3 regions of the Planococcus sp. APC 3900 genome follow, and region 2 is predicted to be linked to each of the others. Evidence: predicted binding sites of a transcription regulator. Region 2 holds the regulator's gene; each other region holds the start of a gene.
What was found. The regulator LexA, encoded in region 2, represses DNA repair genes until DNA is damaged. The targets are predictions, from matches to a motif close to CGAACATATGTTCG.
Positions count from the first base shown of each region.

Region 1: the regulator LexA is predicted to act here: its motif matches at 3,682-3,695, upstream of QMA04_RS16580 (carbohydrate kinase).
Region 3: the regulator LexA is predicted to act here: its motif matches at 6,804-6,817, upstream of recA (recombinase RecA).

Region 1 covers NZ_JASDCT010000010.1:20,973-31,807, reverse strand. The annotation lists gene QMA04_RS16600 (beta-class carbonic anhydrase) at 1-426, opposite strand, end outside; gene mreBH (rod-share determining protein MreBH) at 914-1,921, opposite strand; gene QMA04_RS16590 (hypothetical protein) at 2,105-2,245, opposite strand; gene QMA04_RS16585 (aminopeptidase) at 2,331-3,563, opposite strand; gene QMA04_RS16580 (carbohydrate kinase) at 3,711-4,805, shown strand; gene QMA04_RS16575 (pseudouridine-5'-phosphate glycosidase) at 4,802-5,713, shown strand; gene QMA04_RS16570 (FAD-dependent oxidoreductase) at 5,825-7,132, shown strand; gene QMA04_RS16565 (class I SAM-dependent methyltransferase) at 7,129-8,115, shown strand; gene QMA04_RS16560 (DUF1128 domain-containing protein) at 8,446-8,667, opposite strand; gene QMA04_RS16555 (alanine/glycine:cation symporter family protein) at 8,726-10,087, opposite strand; gene QMA04_RS16550 (YtxH domain-containing protein) at 10,276-10,779, shown strand.
Region 2 covers NZ_JASDCT010000015.1:589-8,673, forward strand. The annotation lists partial or broken gene QMA04_RS17800 (hypothetical protein) at 1-167, opposite strand, end outside; gene QMA04_RS17805 (hypothetical protein) at 760-888, shown strand; gene QMA04_RS17810 (hypothetical protein) at 1,138-1,596, shown strand; gene QMA04_RS17815 (hypothetical protein) at 1,758-1,946, shown strand; gene QMA04_RS17820 (hypothetical protein) at 2,094-2,525, shown strand; gene QMA04_RS17825 (hypothetical protein) at 2,587-2,781, shown strand; gene QMA04_RS17830 (class I SAM-dependent DNA methyltransferase) at 2,879-3,613, shown strand; gene lexA (transcriptional repressor LexA) at 3,678-4,298, opposite strand; gene yneA (cell division suppressor protein YneA) at 4,464-4,781, shown strand; gene QMA04_RS17845 (YneB family resolvase-like protein) at 4,778-5,431, shown strand; gene QMA04_RS17850 (DUF896 domain-containing protein) at 5,490-5,723, shown strand; gene tkt (transketolase) at 5,811-7,814, shown strand.
Region 3 covers NZ_JASDCT010000002.1:556,042-566,876, forward strand. The annotation lists gene yfmF (EF-P 5-aminopentanol modification-associated protein YfmF) at 1-970, shown strand, start outside; gene yfmH (EF-P 5-aminopentanol modification-associated protein YfmH) at 963-2,264, shown strand; gene ymfI (elongation factor P 5-aminopentanone reductase) at 2,261-2,980, shown strand; gene QMA04_RS06725 (DUF3388 domain-containing protein) at 3,075-3,875, shown strand; gene QMA04_RS06730 (helix-turn-helix domain-containing protein) at 3,884-4,762, shown strand; gene pgsA (CDP-diacylglycerol--glycerol-3-phosphate 3-phosphatidyltransferase) at 4,810-5,388, shown strand; gene QMA04_RS06740 (competence/damage-inducible protein A) at 5,472-6,725, shown strand; gene recA (recombinase RecA) at 6,900-7,961, shown strand; gene rny (ribonuclease Y) at 8,560-10,119, shown strand; gene QMA04_RS06755 (TIGR00282 family metallophosphoesterase) at 10,185-10,835, shown strand, end outside.

The DNA of each region.
Region 1 (10,835 bases), on a different contig from region 2:
ATTATCGAAGCCGCGGAGCCAGCCTTCCAAATCAACTCCAGAATACTCCATCATCTCGATGGTTTTTTGATCCACGCCTCGTTTTTTAATCTTCTCGAGCATTTCATGTGGTTTAATATTAGACATGCCGCAATCGTGATGCCCGATAATATAGATTTCGTCTGCATTCAATTCATATACGGCTACCAGCAAACTGCGCATAATGCCGCCGAATGGGTGATTGATGACAGCACCGGCACTTTTGACGATTTTAATGTCACCATTTTTAAAGTTCATCGCTTTTGGCAGCATTTCAAAAAGACGCGTGTCCATGCATGTCAAAATAACGACTTTCTTGTCAGGAAACTTGGTGGTCATGTACTCTTCGTAACGCTTTTCTTTCACAAACTCTTCGTTGTACTCCAAAATTTCATCTAATAAAGCCATTATACTTCCTCCTTGTCGACTACTACTTTTTAAGTTTAATCCAAATTTCTGAAAAATACGAATCGAATTTGCCGTTTCGAAAGAAATAAGGAAAAAAGTCATTGCGCAACGCTTCGGATTTAATAAGACCTTGCCTTTTATAAAACTGTACGTAGGTAAATTAGAACAGTGTTTTTCACGGGGGTTCAAGAGTGAAAAAACGGAAAGCAGCTCCGCGTGCTTCGGAGTGTTTTCCGTTTTTCTATATCCAGCGCCCGTGCAGGTTCTAGGGACATAAGCCAATCCGGCTGTGCGGCAAAGGACGCCGCTTCGCCAGCTCGTCTTATGCCCTTCAAACCTGCACGGGCGCTTCCGCTTTTCTTAGTGTCCAGCTCCAGCAGCAAGCCCCTCGAGTCGCTTCAGCCTTACCAGCAATGGCAAAGGCCGCCATTACCGGTAAGGCTTCCAGCGCTTGTCGTGGCAAAACGGCTGCTTCCGCTTTTCTATATTAACGCGACATTTTCTCTAACTGCTTAATCATGTTCAGCGACAGTCCTGTTCCGATGGCGACTGATTCCAGTGGTTGTGGTGCGATATGGACGGGCACTGAGATTTCTTTTGACAGCCATTCCTGCATGCCTTTCAATAAAGCACCACCGCCTGAAATGACAACGCCTTGGTCAACCATGTCACCCGACAGTTCAGCTGGACAATTCTCCAGTGTTGCGCGGATGCATTCCAAAATGGCGGATAAAGATTCTTTCAGCGCTTCTTGTGTTTCAAGAGAGCTGAGTGTAATGGTTTTCGGCAAGCCGGTCATGATGTCACGGCCGCGGATTTCCATGTTCTCTGTTTCATGGGGAACAGGAGCATAGCCGATTTCCATTTTTATATTTTCAGCAGTGCGTTCACCGATCAATACGTTGTACTGTTTGCGGACATACTGGATAATATCTTCATCCATCCGGTCGCCCGCAACTTTAACGGTGTTGGAAGAAACCACCCCGCCAAATGAAATGATTCCCACTTCTGTAGTACCGCCGCCAATATCTACAATAACACTCGCTACCGGTTCGCTGATTGGAAGTTCCGCGCCTATTGCAGCAGCTACAGTTTCTTCAATTAAGTGAACGGTTTTGGCGCCGCTCTGTTTCACTGCGTCGTGGATAGCACGGCGCTCAACTTTAGTGGCACCGGAAGGGGTACAAACCATCACATTGGGTTTGCGATAAGCACTTCCAAGTTGTTTGGCCGCTCTTTGCATGACCGCTTTCAGCAGATCAAGAGTGGCATCAGAGTCGGCGATGACGCCGTCTTTCAGTGGGCGGATCACCAGGATGGAATCTGGTGCTTTGCCAAGCATAGCTTTCGCTTCAGTGCCGATCGCCAGCACCGCACGAGTTTTTGCATCCAAGGCGACAACAGAAGGTTCATTGATGATAATGCCTTTTGTTTTTGTGTAAACAAGTATATTTGCAGTTCCTAAATCGATACCAATATCTATTGCAGAAAACATACGTGAATTCCTCCTATGAATAAAGACGCTAACTAGTTCGGATTTTACCATTACGAGCTGTGGAGTGGAAGAGCAGAAGGGACCTAAAGAGCCTGGGAATTAGATAAAATACACACATTTGGCAGTGCTTTTAGTGTGAGGAACATAAAAACCGGCTTCAGAGAAGAAGCCGGTTTTTATCGCTCAGTATTTTTTTTCAGGCGTTGGGTCTACGTGCTCTGCATCGTGCGTGTGAAGCTCTTTTCCAAGGAAATGGAGAAGTGTAAAGAAAAACATGAAAATTACGGCCATGAAGCCGAGTACGACAGTAATGTCATAAAACATAATGATAACTCCTCTCTAAACTGTAATTATCAATATTAAGTATACATGATTTTGGTCTAAAAAATAAGTGTCGAATTATCGAGACTTAGAAAGCCCAGTTGCCACCGCGGAAAATCGGTTCGCGGCTGCCATCTTCCAGGATGCCATCAATGTCCATTTCGGACGAGCCTATCATGAAATCGACATGGGTAATACTTTGGTTTAGGCCGTTTTTCAATAGTTCTTCCTGAGACATGGTTTTGCCGCCTTCGATACAGAAAGCATAAGCGCTGCCGATAGCAAAATGGTTGGAGGCATTTTCGTCGAACAACGTGTTGTAGAATAAAATATTTGAATCGGAAATTGGCGATTGATGTGGAACTAATGCAACTTCACCAAGGAAATGAGAACCTTCATCAGTAGCAACCAATTGCTTCAGGACATCTTCGCCATGTGCAGCTGTTACATCAACGATTTTTCCATTTTCGAATGTTACTTTAAAGTCATCAATAATATTGCCGCCATAGCTTAGGGGCTTTGTACTGGAAACATAGCCATTTACGCCTGTTTTATGCGGTACAGTAAAGACTTCTTCGGTTGGCATATTCGCCATGAAAGAATCGCCTTTTTCGTTGATTGAGCCGGCTCCACACCATAGATGGCCTTCTGGAAGAGCAACTTCCAAGTCAGTTTTAGGTGACGTATAGTGAAGTTTTGCATATTTTTTGCCGTTCAGATAATCGACTTTGGTGTGCAGCAAGCGGTCATGTTCTGTCCAAGCCTCAATCGGTTGATCAAGATCAGCACGTACAGCTTTGAAAATAGCATCCCAAAGTTTGTCGATTTGTTGGTCAGCCGGTACATCTGGAAACACTTTAGCTGCCCATTTTTCAGAAGGGGCTGCGATAACGGTCCAGCTGATTTTATCAGATTGAACATATTGGCGGTATTTGCTCAAAGCCTGTCCAGTTGCTTTTTGTGAAGCAGCAATGCGCTTTGAGTCAATGCCAGTCAATAGGTCAGGGCTTTGAGACACCACGCTGATGAAAGCAGCGCCTTGCTCTGCCAATTGCTCGCGTTCCTGTACTTTCCATGCTGGGAAATCAGAGAACGAATCTTCCGGCGCTAATTCAAAGCGCAGGCGAGAGATCGTATCGTCGTTCCAGTCTACAAAAACTTGTTTCGCTCCGGTTTCATAGGCCTTTTGGGTAATTAAACGGACCAAAGGTGCTGCATCAATGGAAGCGGCGATATAAAGCGGCTGTCCGGGTTGAATATTTACTCCTACTTTTACCGCCAGTTCAGCATAGCGGGATAATTTTTCATTAAAAGATGTCAAATAAATCTCTCCTCTCATCTCTTTCTATAGTAGCAATTTTCTGTAACTGCCTGCAATGATTTATAACGATATACGAAATATATTTTGCTTGCATTTTCTGTTATAAAAGTTTATGATTTAAACAAATGTTTGAGTGGAGGTGTGATTATGAATCAGAAAGAAGTGGAAGTGCTTGAATTGATCCGGCGCAACCCGTATCTATCTCAACAGGAAATGGCAGAACGCCTAAACATGTCCAGGCCATCACTGGCCAATTTCATTTCCAATCTCATGCGTCAAGGGAAAATCTTAGGCCGCGCTTACGTACTGCCCGAAGAACAGACGGTCATTTGCATCGGCGGGGCAAATGTCGACAGAAAATTCCTGATGGAACGTCCCGCGCAGATGGGAACATCCAATCCGGCTTCCGTTTCCGGCAGCGTCGGTGGAGTAGCCAGAAACGTCGCGGAAAATTTGGGGCGCCTCGGCCATTCAGTCAAGCTATTGTCGATTGTGGGAAATGATCCGGAATGGAACTTAATCGAAACCGCTTCCAGCCAATTCATGTCGACTGAAATGACAAAAGCAGTCGACGGATTGTCAACTGGAACCTATACAGCGATTTTGGAACCGGACGGCGAAATGCTGCTGGCAATGGCGGATATGAAAATTTATGACTCTCTGACGCCAAGCTATATTGCTAAAAATGACAGTGTTTTATTATCATCTGCCTTTCTGGTGATCGATTTGAATTGTCCAGTGGAAACGGTGGAATATGTTCGTCAGTTGGCCATCATCAATAACATTCCACTGGCAGTCATTCCGGTTTCAGCTCCAAAAATGGACAGGCTCGGAACAGATTTGGCCGGCATCAGCTGGCTGATTCTTAACCGCGATGAAGCAAGCAGGCATTTGCAGATGCCCATCAATTCCATAGAGGATTGGCATCAGGCTGTTGAACAGCTGCTGAGTCAAGGTGCGGAAGCAGTTGTCATCACCGGTGGAAAAGAAGGAGCCGTAGCAGGAAATGCAAACGGCATCACACATTACCAGGCGATGCAAGTCGACCAGGTCAGTGATGTGACCGGAGCAGGAGATGCATTTTCCAGCGCCATTGTCCACAGTGTAATGAATGGGAAGGAATTTGAATCCGTTATCCATTCAGGAATGGTGAATGCGGCAAAAACTCTTCAAAGCAATGCGACTGTAAGACGAGAATTGACAGCAGTACAACTACAAAAAGAACTGGAGGAATTACAATGACATCAATGATTTCTTATTCAACTGAAGTACAGCAAGCAATGGAGGACAAAAAGCCGATCGTGGCACTCGAATCGACGATCATTTCACACGGTATGCCTTATCCCCAGAACGTAGAAACGGCACGCGTGGTAGAACAGATTATCCGTGATAATGGTGCAGTTCCTGCAACAATCGCCATTATGGACGGCAAAATCAAAATCGGTTTGTCTGATGAAGAACTGGAAGTGCTTGGCAATAGCCCAGGCGTTTCAAAAGTATCAAGAAGAGATATCGGCCAATTGATCGCCACGAAAAAAATCGGTGCTACAACTGTCGCTGCAACGATGATTTGTGCAGAACTTGCAGGCATCCGTGTTTTCGCAACAGGCGGCATAGGCGGGGTGCACAGAGGCGCTGAGACGACCATGGACATCTCAGCTGACTTGGAAGAACTTTCGAACACAGGAGTGGCTGTTGTTTGTGCAGGCGCAAAATCCATTTTGGATATCGGCTTGACGTTGGAATACCTGGAAACAAAAGGGGTTCCAGTCATCGGCTATCAAACAGACGATATGCCGGCATTCTACACACGCTCAAGCGGCTTTGATCTGACATTCCGCAGTGATGATGCTGCTGAACTGGCTGAAGTGCTGAAAGCAAAATGGGATCTGGGCATTACAGGCGGAGCAGTAATCGCCAACCCGATTCCAGCTGAACATGCACTGGAAGACTCATTCATCAATGGCATCATCACTCAAGCCATGACTGAAGCGAATGAAAATGGCATTTCCGGAAAAGAAGTCACGCCTTTCCTATTAGGGAAAGTCAAGGAATTGACGGAAGGCAAGAGTTTGGTCGCGAATATCGAACTGGTCAAGCATAATGCAAAAGTCGGAGCCGAACTTGCGGTCGCTTACAATAAACTTTAAGAATAAATTGTGAAAAGAAGTCCATTCGTGGACTTCTTTTTTTATTGGGGAGGTTTATTGGGTTTTCACTATCCTAAAGGTAGGGTAAGGAGAAAGAAGGGGATGAAGCACATGAAAACTGATGTATTCATCGGCGGGGGTGGAATCGGTGGATTGACACTTGCACTGAAATTGGTGCAGCGTGGAATCGATGTGGTTCTCGCCGAACGGATGGCTGTAAAAGCACCTACCTATAAAGGGGAACTGCTGCAGCCGAAAAGTATGCAGATATTCGACAGCCTTGGAGTATATAAGAAAATATGTGATCGCTCTAATGAAATTAAAGTTTTGGACATGCTGGAACTTTCAAGTTCTCTCCAAGTAAAGGACCAGGCATTTATGGATTATAGCGTGTTGCCCGGCAAGTACAGTGCAGCTTATATGATGCATCATGAGGAATTGAAGTCTGTTATTTTAAAAGCTGCCTGTGAATATGAAAACTTTCATTATTTCAAAGGAACGGCCTGCAAAGGATACGGAGAAAATACAGCGTTGCTTCAAAAAGGAACCGAAAAGTTTGAAGTGGAGGCGGAATTTTTCTTCGGTGCTGAAGGGCGTTCGTCAGTCACTAGGAAAGCCATGGAAATTGAAGTGAAACAGACCACCTACAATCATCATTTTCTGACGGTGACGTTTCCGCGTGCTGAAAATTTTACAGACGGTCAAATCATTTCTACATACAACCGTTTTCTGGGGCTTTTCCCGCTGCCTGATAATCAGGTGCGAAGTGTTTACTTGATACCGCCAGGCGATTATAAAGAACTCAAGGAAAAGCCAATCAGCCATTTCCATAAACTGTACACGGATTTAGCGCCTGCGGTAGATGGTTATGTCCAGCAATTGACGGATTGGAAGAAAATCCAGTTGATGATTCCGGTAATGTATCATGCGGATTCATATGTGAAAGGCAATAAAGCTATCATCGGTGACGCTAGCCACGCTGTCCATCCAATGGCCGGAGAAGGCATGAATATGGCTATACAAGATGCGGATATACTAGGCGAATTAACCGCAGATATGTTCAAAGAAGAAAAAAAAGACGAAAGCAATTTAAAGTGGTACGAAACCGTCCGCTATAAGCGTGCAGACCATGTGATACAACTCAGCCACTTGGCAGCTTTGGCCTATTCTTTTCCATTTAAACCGGTCAGCTACATCCGCCAACGGACTTTCGAGCGCATGGAAGAAGACCCAATTCTTCATTTTAAGCAAATGTTGAATGTTTCGGGCCTTGGGATGTGGAAAGAAAACGTTCGAGATCGTTTCATACAAGGAGGCATCATGCCCGTCCGCATAAAAGATTTAACAAAAGACACAAAAGAATTAAAGTATTATACACCAGAAGAAGATTACCCATGGAAAGCGGAGGGACTCAGATGATCGATGTCATGAAGATGTTTAAAGCAAGAATGTACATGAAACGAAATGAACCTTTTTTATATAGTTGGCATGCATACGTCGGATATGAGCTTGATTTGTTTAAAGCCTTCGATCGCCCTATGTCCCAATATGATGTAGCCGATGCGCTGCAATTGGACGAAGATTTATTGAACCAGTGGGTGAATGTTGGCGTCTCGATCGGCCATCTCAAAGAAGCCGGTAGAAACCGATATAAAACCTGGAATGCATGGAAGCTGCCGAAACCGAAGGGCAACAATTCCTCGGGTGTTCTGCTAAAGGAAATGATGGAGTTGCATATCCCGACCTTGCTGAATTACCCAGAGATGATGCGCAAGCAGGAACGCCTTCATTTTGATGAAGAAAAACACGCTCCGACTGTAGCTGAAACAAGCAGGTTGCTGGAAGTATTGGCTCTGCCGAAAATGTCCAGACGCCTGAAAGGCCAAAATATCGACTCGGTGCTGGATATTGGCTGTGGAGAAGGCGGATACATCAAAAAGCTTGCAGAACGTTTCCCCGACACCCACTTCACTGGAATTGAAATCAGTCCATCTGTAACGGAAGTAGCGAAAGCCTTGACGAAAGAAAATAATAATATTTCTATTGAAAATGCCGATCTATGGGATTACAAACCATCAGAGCAGCAAGGCATGGTTATGATGAACAATGTCATCCACTATATCGACCTCGGAAAGCGCCAGGACCTTTTTACTGAACTGGCCAGCTGGATCAAAGACCAAGGTATTCTGTCAGTTGTGACACCTATCGCTGGAGACAGCGACAGCCCACCATTTGCTAATGTTTTCAATAGTTTTTTCTCATCTTTCGACAACCTCTACCGATTGCCGACGCGCGAAGAAATGGCAGAATGGGGCGAGCAGGCAGGACTCGAGTTGCTTAGCATCCAAACCGTCATCAAAGAAGGCGGCTGGTATATTGTGCAGTATGAAAAGAAAAGCTGAGGCGACCGTTATACTCCGACAGACATAAGATGAACTTCCGAAGCGGCGTTTTTTGCCGCACAGGAAGGGCAGCTTATGATCCGAGGAGCAGGCCGCCGAAGCTGGACAAAAAAGAAAAGCTGAGGAAGCCGTAAAGGTTCGACAGGCATAAGACAGACCGGCGAAGCGACGTGTTTATGTCGCACAGCCGGTTTGGCTTATGTCCCGAGAACCTGGCTTCCGAAGCTGGACAAGAAAAAATGAAATGATCGTATTGCTCCCATAGGCAATTACAGCAACATAAAAAAAGGCCCTGAAGGATTTTTTCCTTCAGGGTCTTTTTGTGCTTGCTTATTTGCGTAAAGAACCAAGTTCGGTTGCAATTGCCTGCATTTCACTCGTGCTGAACTTTTCGCGGTTCGCGACCATTTCGTAAAGTTCATGCAAATCTTCGTATTGGGAAGCGTTGAAGTGTTCGGCTTTCATTGCATCCACATTGACCATACGCAATTTTGATTTTATTTCTTCAATCATAAAGCTGACGTTTTCTGGTGACGGTTTTGATAAGTCCATGATAAGCTCCTGCCTTTCGGGTGGTTATGCTTAATCATTTCATTATTCAAAAGCAATGTCAATTGCCAGTTTGTCCAGCGGCTTTTTCTTCCTTGATTTTAGCAATGATGCGCTTGGTTTCATAGACGATAACGCCTGATAGGCCAAGAAGTCCGATCAAGTTAGGGAAGGCCATTAAGCCGTTCATCACATCAGAGAAAGTCCAAACGACATCAAGTGAAACGTTTGCGCCAACGAAAACCATCAAAACGAAAGCGATGCGGTAAACGATCAGCAATGCCGGGTTCTTGAATAAATACTGGAAACATTTCTCTCCATAGTAAGACCAGCCGATGATGGTAGAAGAAGCAAAGAAAATCAATCCGATGGCTACTACAATTGGGCCAGCTCCTCCAAGGAACTGTTCAAAAGCTGCAGTTGTCAGAGCTGCACCTTCAAGAGATTTATCTGTATAAAGGCCGGACATGACAATTGTGACACCGGTAATCGAACAGATGATGATGGTATCAAAGAGTACTTGTGTCATGGAAACCAATGCCTGGCGTCCTGGAAGATCCGTGATTGCAGCAGCAGCAGCAATCGGCGCCGACCCAAGTCCCGCTTCGTTGGAGAATACGCCTCGTGCTACACCATATCGGATAGCCGCACCAATGGCACCGCCAACAGCAGCTTCACCGGTGAATGCCGCACTGAAGATCGTAGCAAAAGCACCTGGAATCAGTTCCATGTTTAAAATCATAATAATTATTCCTGCGATTATGTAGAATAACGCCATAAAAGGAACGAAGAACGAAGTGACGCGGCCGATGCTCTTAATTCCGCCAAGCAGAACCAAGGCGGTGAAAATTGTTAAAATGATTCCGGTAATCCATGTTGGAACACTGAATGTATCGCGGACGACTGAAGCGACTGAGTTCGATTGTGTCCCGTTGCCGATTCCGAAAGCCGCAATGGCACCAAAGATGGCGAATAAAACAGCCAACCACTTTTGTTTCAAGCCGTGCTCAAGGTAATACATCGGTCCGCCAGCCATCTGGCCTTTAGCGTCGACAACACGGTATTTGACTGCCAATACAGCCTCTCCGTATTTGGTGGCCATTCCGAAAAATGCAGAAAACCACATCCAGAAGACAGCACCCGGTCCACCGAGGATGACCGCTGTTGCAACACCGACGATATTACCGGTACCTACGGTTGCAGCCATGGCGGTTGATAATGCTTGGAAATGGCTGATATCCCCTTTAGAGGTCGTATCCGAATTTTTGGTGAAAACCAATTTCAAAGCATAAGGCAATAATCGGACTTGGAGAACACCAAGACGAACTGTTAAGAAAATTCCTGTACCTACTAATAAAATCAATAAAGGTGGTCCCCATACGTAACCGCTGATAGTGCCCAATAGTTCTTCGAACTGCGCCATTATTTTTCCCCCTTTTTCAATATCCTTTTCTGTCTATTAAACCTCCTGTAAACATAATATTCCGAAAGTTTTTCGATATAGTCAAGTTATTTTTAAAAAATATATGCTGTATAAGTGTTTAGGTTTTCAAAGTTTAGGGAAAATTCCTACCAGATGTGAAAAACATATTTTATTGGGAGGAATTTAGGATGAGCCAAAACAAATTGATGACAGGTTTACTAGTAGGCGCGGCAGTGGGGATTATTGTCTCACTATTGGACCGCAATACAAGAGATGACGTTATACAGAAATCGAAAAAAGCAACAAACAATGCAAAATACTATGCTTCAAATAGAGATGAATTGGTACAGGCTTTCCAGCAACAAGCTGAAAGAGCGCAAAATCTGTATTCACGCATTTCTGAAGATGCTTCATATGTTGGAAGCAAGGTGAATGAATTGAAAGAAATGACTCCACAAGTGAAAGAAATGGCGCTTGAAACAAAAGAAGCGTTCATGGATACAAAAGATGCAGTAATTGAGACAAAAGATGATGTGATTTCAGCAGTTAAAGAAGACAACCCATCTCCGACATCTTCGTTAACGGATAGTTCGAACTCTTCAACAGGTTCTGGAAATAACTCATCATCAAATAAAAGTTCCGGGACAGGCTATCAGTCTGGATCGAACTCAAACACTGGGAATCGGTCATAATCCGATCGGCCCGAATACATCTTCAGGACAGCAAGCGGACAATAAAAAAGACCGTA
Region 2 (8,085 bases):
TTCGGGTTATCATTTTCCCAAGTAGTTGCGGACAACTTAATTTGGCAACTTTTATCAGCGCAAATAAAGTTTCTGTAGTCTTTCAATTCACCACGGCGCCCCATAATCCTTGCTTTTTCAGCAGTGATGATTCTTTTCAATTCAATACTATAAGCTTCTTTAACCATAGTAACCTCCTAATATTAGTGAATTGATATTATTAGTATCCATATTATTCTAACAATATTTTCTGTTACTTGCAGATTCAAAAGAAATAAATATTTCAGAGTGATAGAAATTGTTTACTATTATATAGAAAGAACTTATATGTCGAGAAGTATATATTGCCCAACTGGAGTTTTAAAAATTGCCCAACTTTTGCCCAATTATCCAACTCCAAATATACACAAATAAACAAAACAGATTTACAAGAACGCTATTCTATCAGTGGTTTAGAATCAGTGAAATCGGATAAAAACACCAGGTATATAATCCGCACAAGCGTCCACCCGTGGGAACGCGAGCAATACTTGAAGATGTACTAAAAATTACCTTAAGCCGTTGGTGCTGCAAAGCGCCAACGGCTTTTTTCTGTTTTCCGTCGAGTCCAGAAAGAGAAAATGAAAAAAAATAATGGAAATTGAAAACTAATAGAAACTTATTCGTGTGCTAAAGCGACTAATTGGCAATGACCTGGCAGACTGAGATATTAAAAAGTTTTTTTAAAAAAAAAGTTAATATTTGACTATGTTGCTGATTAGTAAAAGAGGAGGAATCATTATGTTCATGATCTTATACGCAATTCTAATTTCTCTCTGGATCACGTCTTTAGTCGCTTTCGGAAAATCATACATCCGTTACCACAAAGATGAGCGTGCTTATGAAGAAAGCCACCGCGTCGATTCTTGATCAGCAGAATGCTTCACGGTTGAGAATTGAGTGATTCTCGTTGATGGTGGAATATCTGTGTGTGTTTCCTGTTAAAGGGATTCCGGCTTCAATTGCTCCTCAAATAATTGGCGAAGCATTTCAACGGAGTTTTTAACAGAAGCAGGCCACGAGATTAAAGAACAGTATGCCGTTTGGAATTTAGTGAACTGGTCGGGTGTGATTCTTACTGTCTTGGAAGAAAGCGTGATAGAAATAGAGCCTAGGCTGATGGAAGTTAACGAGCAGGCTCTCTTCGATGGAATCATTAAAATAAGTGAACTGGAGCAAAGAACCTCGGATTTACTGAACCGTTTCGGAGATATTGAAAGAACCCTGCTGATTCGTCGTACAGACATCTTTACTCTGCTCGAAAATGAATGGATAGGCATGGGCATTGAAGACACCTTGAAACTGGCTAAACGGCCATTAGAATATAAATTATTTAAACAATCAACATTGGAAAAGATACTGAAGAGACCGATAAATGAAATTTTTGTCGATTGGAGCCTCAAAGCCGATAAAGGTTATGCTGTTCTGACTCTGCAGAAAAGTAAACATGAAAACAGTTTCTCCTCGGAGATGCTGTTTTTTATGTGCTGGCAAAGAAAGATTCCAGAGGCAAGCGGATATCTCCTTGTCTTGCTGTTGCTTGAAAATATCCTGATTCTAACTAAACAGGCTTTGTGAAATTTATGATGAAAATATGCAGAGTATGCGAAGAATACCTTTTTTTATAGTTTACAGCCGGCGAATTAAGGTTATAATTAGTTGCAGCCTGAAAAGTTAATAACTCATACTGAATTTTTCTTTCTCTTGAAAGAAGAAGGATTTTGTGGGAGGCGATTAATTTGAGGAAAATCCAAGGACTTTCGAATCTTGTAGAATATTTGGAATCAGTGAATTATCCATTGGCTGCAGAGCAGATTACAGATTTAATGTCGAAAAGAAAGATTCCGCACCGCAAAGCATTCCAAGACACTGTGATCTTTAATTTAGAACACATTGACTGGTGGATTGCTGAGCAGCAGAAACGATGATTAATTGATGAACATGCTTGAGTAAAAGAAATAACCTTGTCGTCCGTTCTGCAAAGAACGAACTGCGAGGTTATTCTTTTTTGGTAACTTTATACACTTTTTTGCGTCTACTGTTATAATAGTCTAAAAACGGAGGGGGAATCGGCTATGCGCTTTTTAATGTCTATCATTGTTTTTTTAATCTTCTTTTCGTTTGCAGGCATTGGCACATATGTTATCGGACCCGATTTGTCGACCGACCGGCTGGTTGCCGAGGCGACAGAAGAGCTTCGGAACAACGGGCAAATGGAAAAAGTGGTGGAATATGTTGAAAGTGATCCACAAATGCTTGAATATGTAGAAGAAGCCAAAATTGCAGAGGAAGAGAGTATGCCTTTGCCATTTGAAACAACTGGAGATGCGGCGGGTACAGTCATCAAAAAGGTCGGCATTGCGGATCTGGCTAAAATGAAATCGGGAATTGAAGATGGCACGATGTCAGCAGACGAAGTGATTCAGAAGCTTGAAGAGGATTTGAATGAAGAAGAGCTGCTTGCCCTGAAAGTGATCGTATACAAGGAATTATACAAACAGCAATAATAAAGGATATATGCTAAACTGAGTCACGAAGATAAAGTAAAAGTTTAAAGGAGGCTATTGCATGAAACCGTTTCGCGTAGAGTTTTATTTTGATCAAGGCAATACCATCGTACACAATGTCCAGGCTGTAGATAAAGAATCGGCATTAAGCAAGATTCCTTCCAATGGCACTTATGAAATTTCAGATGAACAAACAGGCAATATTTATCGCATTACTATCAATTTAGTTAAATATATTATCGTCAGCGAACTGTAGAAGATTTTTTCTCGGCAAGCTGCACTTAAGGTGTTGCTTGCGCAACTCCTTTTTTTAAAAGATTTTTTGCATGACAATTCGATTGGGAGGCAAATGAATGGAATTCAGAGGATCGAGTGCTTACGAGGAAAAAGATTTTTTGAAGAACTTTCTGCAAAGAAGAAATCGGGCGGAGAGCCCTAATAACAGCATTGAAAAACCAATAATCTATGGGTTGCTTGGCAACTTTCAAAACCAGGATATACTCGATTTAGGATGTGGAGATGCCTTATTCGGAAAAGAACTGTTGGAAGCAGGAGCGCATTATTATCATGGTGTAGAAGGGTCTGAAGAAATGATCGGCTTAGCGGCTGCAAATTTGGAGGGTGTCAATGCCGATCTGACATTGGCAATTATGGAGTCATTTGTCTTTCCTGAAAATACCTATGACATCGTCTCCTCTCGATTAGCCATCCATTATTTACCGGAAGTGGACGAACTATTCCGAAATGTATATGAATCCTTAAAAGCTGAGGGGAAATTTGTATTTAGTGTGCAGCATCCACTGACGACCTCATCTTTTTCAAGTAAAATGTCAGGAGAAAAAAGAAGCAATTGGCTGGTGGACGATTACTTTAAAGAAGGGGAACGGCACGAACCGTGGATCGATAAAATTGTCGTCAAGCATCACCGGACCATTGAAAGCTATTTTACTTCTTTGACAAAGGCGGGATTTAGCGTAACGAATGTTCGGGAAGGGAAGCCCGAACGTCAATATTTCAGTTCTGATGAAGAGTATAGTAGGAGAATGAGAATTCCTGTAATTTTAGCTTTCAGCTGTCATAAACGCTAAATCGAAATTGTTTACATAATAAAAATATCCATTAAAAAAAACCAGGGATTTCCCCGGTTTTTTTTTAATGGATTTGGCGGTAAACGCCTACAACTTTACCAAGAATCGATACTTGGTCTACAATGATCGGATCCATTGATGAATTTTCAGGCTGAAGACGGAAATAATTTTCTTCTCGGAAGAAGCGTTTGACTGTTGCTTCATCCTCAGTCGTCATTGCGACAACAATGTCCCCATTATCCGCGGTCTGCTGCTGCTTAACCACTACATAATCTCCGTTCAAAATTCCGGCTTCGATCATACTTTCACCCATGATCTCCAGCATGAAGATGTGATCATCTTCAGTGCCATAACTTTGCGGAAGCGGGAAATACTCTTCCACGTTCTCAATTGCTGTAATAGGAACACCGGCAGTTACTTTACCGATCAAAGGAACATGCAATACCGGACTTTTATCGATTAACGCTTCATCAGTGCTTATTACTTCAATGGCTCTCGGCTTGGTGGGATCCCGTCTGATCAAGCCTTTGCTTTCAAGACGTGCTAAATGTCCATGTACAGTCGAACTGGATGCAAGACCGACTGCCTCACCGATTTCGCGTACGGATGGCGGATAGCCTTTCAGCCGAACTTCCTCTTTTATAAATGACAGAATGTCTTCCTGGCGTTTGGATACTTTTTTCAACAGTTTCACCTCATTTGAGTAATTCTACTTGATTTCTACCAATAGTATACCAACTCGGGCATTGAAATGCAAACATAGGTTCGAATTTTATTCTTGACAAAAACACCTGTTCGCATTAATATGAGAACATACATTCCGAACACAAATTCTTAGGAGGCGGTTCAAATGACATTCATTCGACAAAATACTTATCTTATCGCATTTTTCTCATTAATTGTGGTATTTACTTTTTACGCCATACTGTCCCATAATACAAACAGTACATCAATGAGCCAAGTTGAAATAGAAGAAGGCGATACGCTTTGGACTTTAGCTGAATCTTTCAGTGGCGCGACTCCCCATCATGAATGGATAGAGGAGATTATGAAAGAAAACAACCTTTCTACTCCAAAAATCATTGCAGGACAATCCCTTAAGATTCCAAGCGACCAATTGAAATTTGCTCCTGATGAGACCATTAAATTTGCAGGTGATACTGAATGAAGAAAAATGCATTAATTTATTGCCGTGTCAGCACGACCAAAGATACGCAGGAATCCTCCCTTGAGAGACAGGAAGAAGAACTGATGAAATTCGCGTTTGAACAATCTTATAAAGTGGATGGTGTATACACCGATCAGCACAGTGGATACGAGATGGATCGTGACGGTCTGCTTGAAATGCTTAATTGCATTAAGGGAGACAAAATCGATGCCGTTTTTATTCAGGATGAAACGCGTTTGGGCAGAGGGCACGCACGTATTGCTCTTTTGCATGTCATGAAGAAATATGGCGTGGAAGTTTATACCTTATCGGATATGGGGCCAATAGCCCTTAATGATATGGATGACATGGTGCTTGAAATTCTGGCAATCGTTGAAGAATATCAGCGCAAAATACATAATGCCAAAATCAAGCGGGGCATGAAACGCGCTGTGGAAAATGGCTATAAACCGGAAAAAAATCTAAAAGGCAAAGGCAATCCTGATGGGCGTGAACGCTTGGATCTGCCTATCGATCAAATTGTCAGCCTGAAAACTAATGGGCTGACTTTCAGTGAAATTGCTGTAACCTTGCAAGGATTCGGCTACCAAGCGAGCAAGGCGACGGTTCATCGGCGATATAAGGAATACGAAAAGCTGATGAAAGACTAAAACATTGCAGAAACCTTACTTTTTTTGTACCATATGAAAAGAAGAAAGGTGGATGTCTATGTTATCACCAGACAAATTAACTAGAATTAATGAACTATCACGTAAATCGAAAACGACTGGATTATCCAAAGAAGAAGCAAAAGAACAATCTTCTTTGCGCCAGGAATATTTGCAAACGTTCCGTAAAACGATGCGTGGAACAATTGAAAATGTAAAAGTAATTGACCCGAATGGGAACGACGTAACGCCAGAAAAGGTCAAAAATATTCGAGAGAATAAGTATTTGAATTAAATACTTATTCTCTTTTTCATTGTATTCTTTTCTATTGTTGACTAAACTAGAAAGGGATTATATTTTTGTTTGAGAGAGGATGTTACTATGTCAACCCACGCAGATCAACTTGCAGTGACAACAATTCGTACACTTTCCATCGATGCAATCGAAAAAGCAAATTCTGGTCATCCAGGATTGCCAATGGGCGCAGCTCCAATGGCATATACTTTGTGGACTAAGCATATGAACCACAATCCAAAAAATCCGGATTGGTTTAACCGTGACCGTTTTGTGTTATCCGCTGGACATGGTTCCATGCTTCTATACAGTTTGCTTCATTTAAGCGGCTATGGTTTAGAAATGGATGAAATCAAAAACTTCCGTCAATGGGATTCAAAAACACCTGGACATCCCGAATATGGCCACACTACAGGCGTTGAAGCAACGACCGGTCCACTTGGACAGGGAATTGGTATGGCGGTCGGTATGGCAATGGCTGAGCGTCATTTAGCGGCTACTTACAATAAAGAAGGAATGAATATCGTCGATCACAACACTTTCGCTTTATGCGGTGATGGAGATTTGATGGAAGGCGTTGCCGGAGAAGCTATTTCTCTTGCGGGCCACTTGAAATTAAACAAATTGGTTGTTCTATATGATAGCAACGACATTTCGTTGGACGGTCCACTTGGCAAGAGTTTCTCTGAAAATGTTCAAAAACGTTTTGAATCATACGGCTGGAACTATTTGCGCGTAGATGATGGCAATGTATTGGACGACTTATCAGAAAAAATCGCACAAGCCAAAGAATCTTCAGACAAACCGACATTAATCGAAGTCAAAACCGTTATCGGTTACGGAGCTCCGAACAAATCAGGTAAAGCAGATGCACACGGCGCGCCGCTTGGTGAAGATGAAATGAAATTGGTTAAAGAATACTACGAGTGGACTTTCGATCAAGATTTCCATGTGCCGGAGGAAGTATATGAAACTTTCCAACAGGCAACTGAAGAGCTTGGGGCAAAAGCTGAGTCAAAATGGAACGAATTGTATTCACAATACGAATCAGCACATCCGGAATTGGCGGAACAATTGCAGATGGCGATCCGTGGTGATCTTCCAGAGAACTTTGATGCAGAGTTCCCGACATATGAATTCGGTAAGAAACAAGCAACTCGTTCTTCTTCAGGAGATATGATCAATGCAATCGCTAAAACAGTTCCTTCCTTCTTCGGAGGCAGTGCTGACCTTGCTGGATCCAACAAAACGAACATCAAAGGCGCTGGCGATTTTGACGCTGAACATCCTGAAGGACGCAATATCTGGTTTGGTGTGCGTGAATTTGCAATGGGAGCAGCCTTAAACGGTATGGCTCTTCATGGCGGACTTCATGTCTTCGGCGGAACGTTCTTCGTCTTCAGTGATTATGTCCGTCCAGCAATCCGTCTGGCTGCATTAATGGGGCTTCCTGTCACTTATGTCTTCACACATGATAGCGTAGCTGTAGGCGAAGATGGCCCAACACATGAACCGGTTGAACATTTGGCTTCTCTTCGTGCAATGCCGAACTTGAGCGTTGTTCGTCCCGCTGATGCCAACGAAACAAAAGCGGCATGGCGTTTGGCGTTGACGGCGAAAACTACACCGACTTTATTGGTTCTTTCTCGTCAGGACTTGCCAATTTTGGAAAATAGCGCAGAACTTGCAGAAGCTGGCGTGGAGAAGGGTGCATACGTTGTGTCCCCTGCTGAAAATCCACAAGCGCTATTGCTTGCGACTGGATCGGAAGTTAGCTTGGCTGTAGCTGCACAAAAGCAATTGGCTGAAGAAGGAATTGCGGTTTCTGTCGTTTCAATGCCATCATGGGATCGTTTTGAAAAACAGGATAAAGAATACAAGCAATCCGTCATTCCAAGAACTGTCAAGAAACGCCTGGCTATTGAAGTCGGTACTTCATTCGGTTGGGATCGCTATACAGGCGACGAAGGCGATATTCTTGCAATCGACCGTTTCGGTGCAAGTGCACCGGGAGAACGCATCATGGAAGAGTTCGGCTTCACAGCTGACAATGTTGCAAACAAAGTGAAAAACTTAATCAACGAAAACTAATATGGAAGGGCTGTCCCAAAAGATCATGAAAAATGACTTTTAGTGGGCAGCCTCTTTTTTATTTGATGAGCAGTGGAAAAGGTGAAGTTTCACTTTATCCCGCTTTAACGGGCAGTATGGTCTCCTGCTTTGACAAGCAGGAGATCCACTGACCGTAAAAGTCCGATTGGTTCAACTAACAATCAGTAAGGGGGAGAGACCCCTACTGATTGAAGTTTCACTTTATCCCGCTTTAACGGGCAGTATGGTCTCCTGCTTTGACAAGCAGGAG
Region 3 (10,835 bases), on a different contig from region 2:
AGGGGTTTTGGAAAAAGTCCTGAATTTGATGTACATCGTTTTGTTCAAGCCGAATTTTGAGCATGGCTTATTTATGGAAGCTATTTTTAAACGTGAAAAAAATGCCATTATCCAACGCATTGAATCCGTTTTTGATGAAAAGACGCGTTATGCGCAGCAGCGTATGATGGAATTGGCATTGCCCAATCATCCGGCTTCAATCACATCGAATGGTACTATTGAGGATGTAGAAAATGTCACCAACGAACAATTGGTTGCCGAATACAAAGAAATGTTGACTGAAAATGAAATTGAAATATATGCAGTGGGTGACGTTAAACCGGAAATGATTGCGTCTCATATCCGTGAATTTTTTCACTTCAAGGATCGGGAAAAAGCGATAGCTGCACCGCCTTTGGAATTGGTTAAACCGGAACAGTCACGCGTGCTTGAATATGAAGACATGAAACAAGGGAAATTGCATATGGCATTCTTTACACCAATTACGTTCCGCGACGAAAAATTCCCCGTCATGCAATTGATGAACGGCGTCTTTGGCGGTTATGCACATTCGAAGCTGTTTGTTAATATTCGCGAAAAAGAAAGCATGGCTTACTACGTATCAAGTTCTTTCGCTTCGCAATTTGGCTTGATGTTTGTGCTGGCAGGGATTGATTCAAAACTGGAAGAAAAAGCAGTGGCATTGATTCTGGAACAATTGGAAGAAGTCAAAAAAGGCAATATTTCTGATATTGAGCTTGAACAGACAAAGGCCTTGCTGACCAACCAATTGAAAGAGGCATTGGATTCAGCGCGTGGACAAATCGATATTTATGATCAATACATGGAATTGACGGATTCATTTGAACCGGAATTTATGATCAACAGATGGAAACACGTTACCAAAGACGACATTGCCGCTGTTGCTCAGGAACTGTCTTTGGAAATGACTTATTTCTTATCAGGCAAGGAGGATGAAAAAGATGCATAAAGTCGAATTTGAACAATTGGAAGAAACGCTTTTCCACGAGAAGTTGGATAATGGGCTGGACGTTTATATTCTGCCAAAAAAAGGATTTTCGAAGACTTTTGCGACTTTTACTACTAAATACGGTTCGATCGACAACCATTTTGTCCCTCAAGGTGGAATGGAACCGATTAAAGTGCCGGACGGCATCGCTCATTTCCTTGAGCATAAAATGTTCGAAAAAGAAGAAGGGGACGTTTTCCAGGAGTTCAGCAAACAGGGTGCTTCAGCAAACGCCTTTACTTCATTTACCCGGACCGCTTATCTGTTTTCGGCTACGGGCGAAATCGATAAAAACGTCAAAACACTTTTGGATTTTGTCCAAAGCCCTTATTTTACGGAAAAGACCGTAGAAAAGGAAAAAGGCATCATTGCGCAAGAAATTACGATGTACGATGACCAGCCTGATTGGCGCCTGTATTTTGGCATCATCGAAAACCTTTATAAAAACCATCCGGTGAAAATTGATATTGCGGGCACTGTAGAATCCATCCAGGACATCACGGCTGAACATTTATACACGTGCTACAACACGTTCTATCATCCGTCCAATATGTTGTTGTTCGTCGTCGGAAATGTCGATCCGGATCAGATGATGAAATTGGTGAAAGAAGATCAAGCGCAGAAAACATTTGAAGCGCCAACAGAAATCAAACGCATTTATCCGGAAGAGCCGAAAGAAGTGGCAATCAAGGAACGCGTACTGGAAATGAGCGTTCAGAAGCCGAAAGTCTTTTACGGCATCAAACCGGAAAAGTTGGATTTGATTGGGCCTGATATGCTCAAGCATGAATTGGCAGCTCAATTGGCCTATGAATTGCTGTTCGGTCGGACATCGGATTTTTATCATCATGCTTACGAAAACGATTGGATCGATGAATCTTATTCTTTTGATTATTCATTAGAGCATGGTTTCGGATATGCTTTGATCGGTTCTGATACCCACAAACCCGAAGTGCTGATAAAGGAAATCAAACATACGCTTCAAAATGCAATTGAAAAATGGCCTTTTGGACAGGAAGACCTTGACCGTGTTCGCCGCAAGAAAATCGGTTTTTTCCTGAGAGCGTTGAATTCGCCTGAATATATCGCGAACCAGTTTACCCATTACGCGTTCAATGAAATGAACTTATTCGATGTTGTCCCCGTTCTGGAGAGCCTGGAAGTGGTTGACCTTCAAAATGCTTTTGCTTTAGTCAGCCATGAATCCCAGCAATCGATCTTCACTATTATGCCGACTGCGAAAGAAGCAGAGTGAAACGGTTTGCCGTCTTATTAGGAGCTTCTGGAGAAATCGGTGAAAGCATCGCTCATCAATTGGCAAAGAGCGGATGGTCGCTGTACCTGCATTGGAATTCGAATCCAGCAAGTAGGCTTGCGGCCCGGTTAACGGAACAGTATCCTGCACAGGAGTTTGTTCCGATACAGGCTGACTTTGCTGATGAAGCAGGATCCGGGCAGTTGGCTGAAAATGTTTATGATGCAAGCTGCGTTATTGTGGCGAGCGGGCATTCCTTACAGAAAATGCTCATTGATACAACAGAACAGGACATGGAGTCACTTTGGCGTGTGCATGTGAAAAATCCGATTTCGGCGATCCGTTCGATTTCACCTTTTTTTCATCGTTATAATAAATCTTATGTTGTCTTTATCTCTTCAATCTGGGGTGAGACCGGTGCCTCTATGGAAACGGTGTATTCAGCTGTGAAAGGTGCCCAACTGGCATTTGTTAAAGCCTATGCCAAAGAAATGGCGCCGTCTGGAACACGTGTCAATGCAGTGGCACCAGGGTTCATCATGACGAAAATGAATGATTCCTTTTCTGCAGAAGAATTGCAGGAAATCGAGGACGATATCCCATTGGGGTTGGGGTCCCCTCAGGATATAGCGGATGCCGTCGAATTTCTGGTCGGCGGAACAGCGGATTATATGACTGGGCAAACCCTCCGAATTAATGGCGGATGGCTGATATAATCGCATTTCCTGTAACTATATGCCCCTTTCCCCATAGCAGTAAATCCGCTATCATATTAACTAGAGATTCCTGTAGAGAAAGGTCTGGTATTGCATGAAAGAATGGTATTTTGAATACGAAATTCAAGTGAACCGTCCTGGTCTGCTTGGCGATATCGCTTCTCTTCTGGGAATGCTGCGCGTCAATATCGTAACCATCAATGGTGTCGACCAAGGCCGGCGTGGAATGCTGCTGCGTGCTGAGCATGATGTTCAGCTGGAGCGCTTTGAACAGATACTGTCGACCATCGAAACTATCAAAGTGACGAAATTCCGCGAACCGAAGCTGCGTGACATCCTGGCAGTGCGCCATGGGCGTTATATCCAGCGTGACGCGGATGATCGGAAAACCTTCCGCTTTGTGCGTGATGAATTGGGTCTGCTGGTTGATTTTATGGCTGAAATCTTCAAGCAGGAAGGCCATAAGTTGGTGGGGTTAAGAGGAATGCCACGAGTCGGAAAAACCGAGTCGATTGTCGCAGCCAGTGTCAGCGCCAATAAAAAATGGATATTTTTATCTTCCACAATGATCAAGCAAACCGTCCGCAATCAATTGATGGGCGACGAACACAACGCCAATAATATATTTATCTTGGATGGCATTGTCACTCGCCGTTCATCCGATGAACGGCATATGCAATTGGTGCGTGAAATGATGCGTATGCCCACCATTAAAGTAGTGGAGCATCCGGATAAGTTTGTTGAGCAATCAGATTACAGCATTGAAGATTTTGATTATATTATCGAATTGCGCCATCATCCAGAAGAAAAAATCACCTATGAAGTGTTGGAAAAAAACACTTTTATGAACGAAAAATCACAAGGCGATATGTTTGGTGACGGATTCAACTTCTAAGTAGGCAGGTGATTGTATTGAGTGAATTGGGTACGCGGCTCAAAGAGGCCAGAATCGCCAAAGGGTATAGTTTGGAAGACCTGCAGGATTTGACCAAAATACAAAAACGGTATTTGGCTGGTATAGAAGACGGCAACCATAGTATGATGCCTGGCGCTTTCTATATACGTGCGTTTATCAGGCAATATGCTGCAGCTGTTGGGCTGAACGGGGAAGAATTGCTCGAACAGCATAAATTGGAAATGCCGGCCGATCAACCTGCTGCTCAACCACAAATGCCAAATACCTTTTCTTCCAGAAGCCGCTCAGTCACAAGGACAGCGCCCAATGAAGCATATGCCGAATTTATCCCTAAAGTCTTGGTGGCGCTGTTTATAGTCCTGATCCTTGCGGTTGCCTGGTATTTTTACAGCGCATCAACAAACAGGGATTCTACGGGTACGCCTGTGGAGGAGGGCAACGGTGTTCCTTATGAGACACCGGCTCCTGCTGTGCCGGAGGAGACGGAAGAACCTATTGAGGAAGAGCCCGCCGACGAGCCTGCTGCAGAACCTGAAGAGCTGGAAGCAGTATTGACTGTTGAAGGAACGCAAGGGGAAACAACGACTTACTCGTGGCAGGGGCCCGCTGAACGTGAGTTGGAAATAACGGCAAGCGGCCCGTCGTGGATTGCAGCTACTGATGAAAATCAGCAGGAATTGACTTCTGAAGCCCGTGTCATGCAAGCTGAGGAAACAGAAAAAATCGATCTATCGGAAGTGGAAAGCGTTCGTTTGCGTATTGGCGATTATTCAAATATTACCTTGACGCTCAATGGTGAACCGATTGAGTATTCCCAAAACATTCAACCCCAAAATATCGTTATTCAATTTAGGAACGCCGAATAGCCATCTTGGATGGCTATTTTTCTTGACAGTTTGAAAGGAGAAACAATATGAACATACCAAATCAGATCACCATTTCGAGGATTTTATTGATTCCAGTATTTATGGTGGTCATGCTAGCAGGTTTCGACTGGGGAAACATAACGCTTTTCGGAGCTGAAATGCCTGTCACTCATTTTGTAGGAGGACTTATTTTTATCTTTGCTTCATTGACGGATTGGGTGGACGGCTATTATGCCCGTAAATATAACCTCGTCACGACTTTCGGGAAGTTTTTGGATCCGTTGGCCGACAAACTATTGGTTTCAGCTGCATTGATCATTCTTGTAGAACTGGGCTTTGCCGCATCGTGGATTGTCATCATCATCATCAGCCGTGAATTTGCTGTGACGGGCCTCCGATTGGTGCTTGCTGGAGAAGGCGAAGTGGTCGCTGCTGGCAGCCTGGGGAAAATCAAGACAACCGCGCAAATCTTGGCGATTGCAGCCTTGTTGCTGCATAATACTATTTTCACATTGGTTGGCTTGCCGTTCGGTGAAATTATGCTCTACATCGCTTTGATCTTCACGGTGTGGTCGGGCTGGGATTATTTCTATGCCAACCGCCGCGCATTGATGGCTTCAAAATAACTCAAAAAAATTGTAGGCAGTGGAGGTGTTTTTCTTCACTGGCTTTAACTGCAGGATAAACGCATGCAAAGGGGATTGAACAGATGAACGCTGAAATTATTGCGGTAGGTTCAGAATTATTATTAGGCCAGATCACCAATACAAATGCCCGTTTCCTGTCTAATCATTTAGCGGAACTGGGCATCAATGTTTATTATCATACCGTGGTGGGAGACAACTCAGACCGTTTGGAAGATGCAATTAAAATTGCAGAAAGCCGCGCTGATTTGATCCTGTTCACTGGAGGGCTGGGACCGACTAAAGATGATTTGACGAAAGAGTCGATCGCCCGACACTTGGACACGACGCTCGAAATGAACCAGGAAGCATTGGACTCCATCGTTGCTTTTTTTCAGCGAGCAGGCAGACCCATGACCGAGAACAATAAAAAGCAGGCGCTGGTATTGAAAGATAGCGATGTGCTCGTCAACCATAACGGAATGGCGCCGGGCATGATGTACGAAAAAGACGGACGCGTCTATATTCTGCTACCCGGACCACCAAAAGAAATGGAGCCCATGTTCCAGTTCGAAGCAAAACCGAAGCTGGCCAGACTGCTGAATAAGGCGGATGTCATTTTGTCGCATGTTCTGCGTTTTTATGGCATTGGCGAAGCTGAACTTGAAGACCGGCTGCAGCACATTTTAGATAAACAGTCGAATCCGACCATTGCGCCTTTGGCTGCAGATGGGGAAGTGACTCTTCGCATTACGGCCAAAACCAATACGGTTGAAGAAGCATGGCAATTGATCAATAGCACCAAGAACGAAATATTGGATTTGGTTGGTGACTATCTCTACGGCTATGACGACGATTCATTGGCTTCAAAGACGGTGGAACTTTTGAAAGGGCAGGGAAGAACGATTTCCGCCGCTGAAAGTTTAACCGCGGGTCTTTTTCAGTCTGAATTAGCATCGGTCGCAGGAGCAAGCGCTGTGCTTGCAGGCGGTGTCATCACTTACAATGAGGAAATGAAAATACATCAGCTTGGCCTGTCTTCTGAGCTTCTTGCTGAACACGGTGTGGTCAGTGAACAGACAGCGCTAGCGATGGCTGAAGCTGTGCGCAGCAAATTTAAGACTGATATCAGCGTTTCACTGACAGGCGCAGCAGGTCCCGATGCCCATGGCGATCAGCCGGCAGGTACGGTTTGGATCGGCATCGCTACAGAAAACGGTTCGCAGTCTTTCCGGCTCCAGTTATCTGGCATGCGGAATACAAACCGCTTGCGGGCTGTTAAACTGGCGCTGCATTATGTGATTCGAACGTTAACCAATGAAGATGCACGCAAAATTTAATTTTGCGTGTTTTTTTCTGCCCATAAATGGGAATTGCACTTTATAAGGCGTTTAAATTTCGCTTTTAAATAAATAAAGCGAATAAACGTTCGCTTTTTTCTTGTGTATTTCTCAATAAGCTAGTATACTAGAAACAGGTAGAAAATTAGGTTTTCATTTAGAGGAGGATTTCTTTTGAGCGATCGTAAAGCAGCGTTAGACATGGCGTTAAAACAAATAGAAAAGCAATTCGGTAAAGGTTCTGTCATGAAATTGGGGGAAAAAACCGACCGTAATATCTCATCAGTTTCCAGTGGATCTTTGGCATTGGATACAGCGTTGGGAATAGGCGGATATCCGCGCGGACGTGTGATTGAGATATATGGTCCTGAAAGTTCAGGTAAAACGACTGTCTCGCTTCATGCGATTGCAGAAGTGCAGGCAACCGGCGGAACAGCAGCATTTATCGATGCGGAACACGCATTGGATCCGGTTTACGCAAAAAACCTTGGCGTTAATATCGATGAATTGCTATTGTCTCAGCCGGATACTGGCGAGCAGGCATTGGAAATCGCAGAAGCGCTTGTCCGTAGTGGAGCAGTTGATATCGTAGTTGTCGACTCGGTAGCAGCATTGGTGCCAAAAGCGGAAATCGAAGGCGAGATGGGCGATTCTCATATGGGATTGCAAGCGCGTTTAATGTCTCAAGCTCTACGCAAACTTTCTGGCGTCATCAACAAATCGAACACGATTGTGATTTTCATCAACCAAATCCGTGAAAAAATCGGCGTTATGTTCGGTAACCCGGAAACGACTCCTGGTGGCCGTGCGTTGAAATTCTATTCTTCCGTACGCTTGGAAGTGCGCCGTGCAGAAGCCTTGAAATCAGGTACTGAAATCATCGGTAACAGAACGAAGATCAAGATTGTGAAAAACAAGGTTGCACCACCATTCCGTACAGCTGAAGTTGATATCATGTACGGAAAAGGGATTTCTCGTGAAGGTGAAATCGTTGATATCGGTTCAGAATTGGAGATTATCCAGAAGAGCGGTTCATGGTATTCATACAACGACGAACGCATTGGCCAAGGCCGTGAAAATGTTAAACAGTTCTTGTTGAATAACCCTGAAGTCCGCAATGAAATTTCTGGGAAAATCCGTGAGTCTTACGGTATGGCGGCAGCATCCTACACAATTGCCGGCAATAAAGAAGACCCAGAAGATTTCAACCTGTTACTGGATGAAGACGACGAATAAAATCACTTGAATAAGCAGGGAAAAGCCGCCAAGCACATGCTAAGCGGCTTTTCTGCGATTTCAGGAATGAATTATTAGGTTCGATTTGTATAAGAACCAGGAAAGCGTTTGTCTGATGTCTATCAGAATTCCACAGACTCTGAATCAGGTAACTGTTGATACAGGAAGTCTCATACTTAGGCTACTTCCCTTATATGATCGCTTGCGCTTTTCTCTTGTCCAGCTCCAGCGATCAGCCCCTCGGGGTCATAAGTCCCTCTGTCCATGCGGCTGAAGAGATGCCGCACAGCCAAAGTGCCTTATGCCTGTCAGGGCTACACGATCGCTTGCGCTTTTCTCTAGTCCAGCTCCAGCGATCAGCCCCTCGGGGTCATAAGTCCCTCTGTCCATGCGGCTGAAGAGATGCCGCACAGCCAAAGTGCCTTATGTCTGTCAGGGCTAGACGATCGCTTGCGCTTTTCTTGGTTGACACGACATAAGTCCATCTATACAATTAAAATTGTATAATTTACTAATTCTTAAATAGTTGCAGTTGAAAAAATTTTTACTTATTCATCTTTTAAACTGAAAAAAATCAATAGCAAGAGGAGGTGTCCGAATGGGTATTAACGAGTTCATCTTCGCTTTGCTTGGTATCATCGTCGGTGTGGTTGTTGGATATTTTGCATTGAAAAAAGCTAACGATTCCAATATTGCAGGCGCTAAAAACTCTGCGGAGCAAATAGTCGAAGATGCAAAACGAGAAGCTGAAGCGCTGAAAAAAGAAGCCTTATTGGAAGCGAAAGACGAAAATCATAAATTGCGTACTGAAACAGAATCTGAAATTCGGGAACGCCGATCTGAGTTACAAAGACAAGAGAATCGGTTGTTGCAGAGAGAAGAAAATTTAGATCGCAAGGATGATGCTTTAAACAAAAGAGAAGCGAGTCTGGAACGCAAAGACGAAGCGCTCGCAGAAAAACAACAGCATATTGAACAGATGGAAAGCAAAGCTGAGGAGTTAGTCCGGCAGCAGCAGTCCGAAATGGAACGCATTTCATCTTTGACACGCGAAGAAGCGAAATCAATCATCTTGCAGGACGTTGAAAAAGAACTTTCAACTGATATTGCTGTAATGATGAAAGAATCGGAAGCCCGCGCCAAAGAAGAATCGGACAAAAAAGCGAAAAACATTTTGTCATTGGCGATGCAGCGTTTCGCAGCAGACCATGTAGCAGAAACTACCGTATCGGTAGTCAACTTGCCGAATGATGAAATGAAAGGTCGTATCATCGGGCGTGAAGGACGTAATATCCGTACGCTTGAAACCTTAACAGGAATCGATTTAATCATCGATGATACGCCGGAAGCGGTTATTCTATCAGGATTCGACCCGATCCGCCGTGAAACGGCGCGATTGGCACTTGAAAAACTTGTATCAGATGGCCGTATCCATCCTGCACGCATCGAAGAAATGGTCGAGAAGTCAAGACGCGAAGTGGATGAACAAATTCGTGAAATTGGTGAACAAACCACATTTGACGTAGGTGTACATAACCTGCATCCTGACTTGATCAAAATTCTTGGGCGCCTTCGCTACCGCACAAGTTACGGACAAAATGTACTGAAGCATTCTGTGGAAGTTGCATTCTTGTCAGGCTTGATGGCAGCAGAACTTGGAGAAGATGTTACACTTGCCAGACGTGCTGGCCTTCTGCATGATATCGGTAAAGCGATTGATCATGAAGTGGAAGGAAGCCACGTGGAAATCGGTGTGGAACTTGGAACCAAGTACAAGGAACATCCGGTTGTCATTAACAGTATTGCCTCTCACCATGGCGACACCGAAGCGACTTCAATCATTTCGGTCATCGTTGCAGCAGCAGATGCATTGTCTGCCGCTCGTCCAGGTGCACGAAGCGAAACACTGGAAAATTACATCCGCCGCTTAGAGAAGCTTGAAGAAATTTCCGAATCGTATGAAGGTGTTGAGAAATCATTCGCCATTCAAGCGGGACGCGAAATTCGCATAATGGTTCGCCCTGAACAGATCGATGACATGACGGCGCATCGTCTGGCCCGTGATATCCGGAAACGGATTGAAGAAGAGCTGGATTATCCAGGTCATATCAAAGTGACGGTCATCAGAGAAACCAGAGCAGTTGAATACGCAAAATAATAAGGGTGAGGCTTCGATGAATGTCTATTCAAAGAAGCCTTTTTCTTATGGAAAAAGGTGAGTTTGTGAAAATTTTATTTATTGGAGATATTGTAGGGTCAATCGGAAGAGATGCATTGGAGTCATATTTGCCGAGATTGAAAAGAAAGTATTCGCCGGATGTCATCATCGCCAATGGCGAGAACGCCGCAGCAGGCCGCGGCATCACTAAAGCTATCTATCAGGATTTACTGTTCATGGGAGTGGACATGGTGACGATGGGCAACCATACATGGGACCAGAAAGAGATTTTTGATTTTATTGATGAAGTGGATTACTTGATCCGTCCCGCTAATTTTTCGGACGAAGCACCTGGCCGTGGCATGGCGACTGTGACGAAAAATGGCCAAACCTTGTCTGTCATCAACTTGCATGGCCGCGTCTTCCTGCCGCCGCATGAAGATCCCTTCCAAAAAGCAGACGAGCTGATAGAGGAAGCCAAAGCAATTTCTCCGTTAGTGTTTGTGGACTTCCATGCAGAAGCAACCAGTGAAAAAATCGCCATGGGCTGGCATTTAGATGGCCGTGCCTCCGTTGTAGTGGGAACCCATACGCATGTTCAGACTGCCGATGCACGTATTTTGCCAAATGGCACAGCGTATATCTCGGATGTTGGGATGACAGGTCCATATGATGAAATACTCGGCATGAATAAAGATGCCGTACTTTACCGTTTC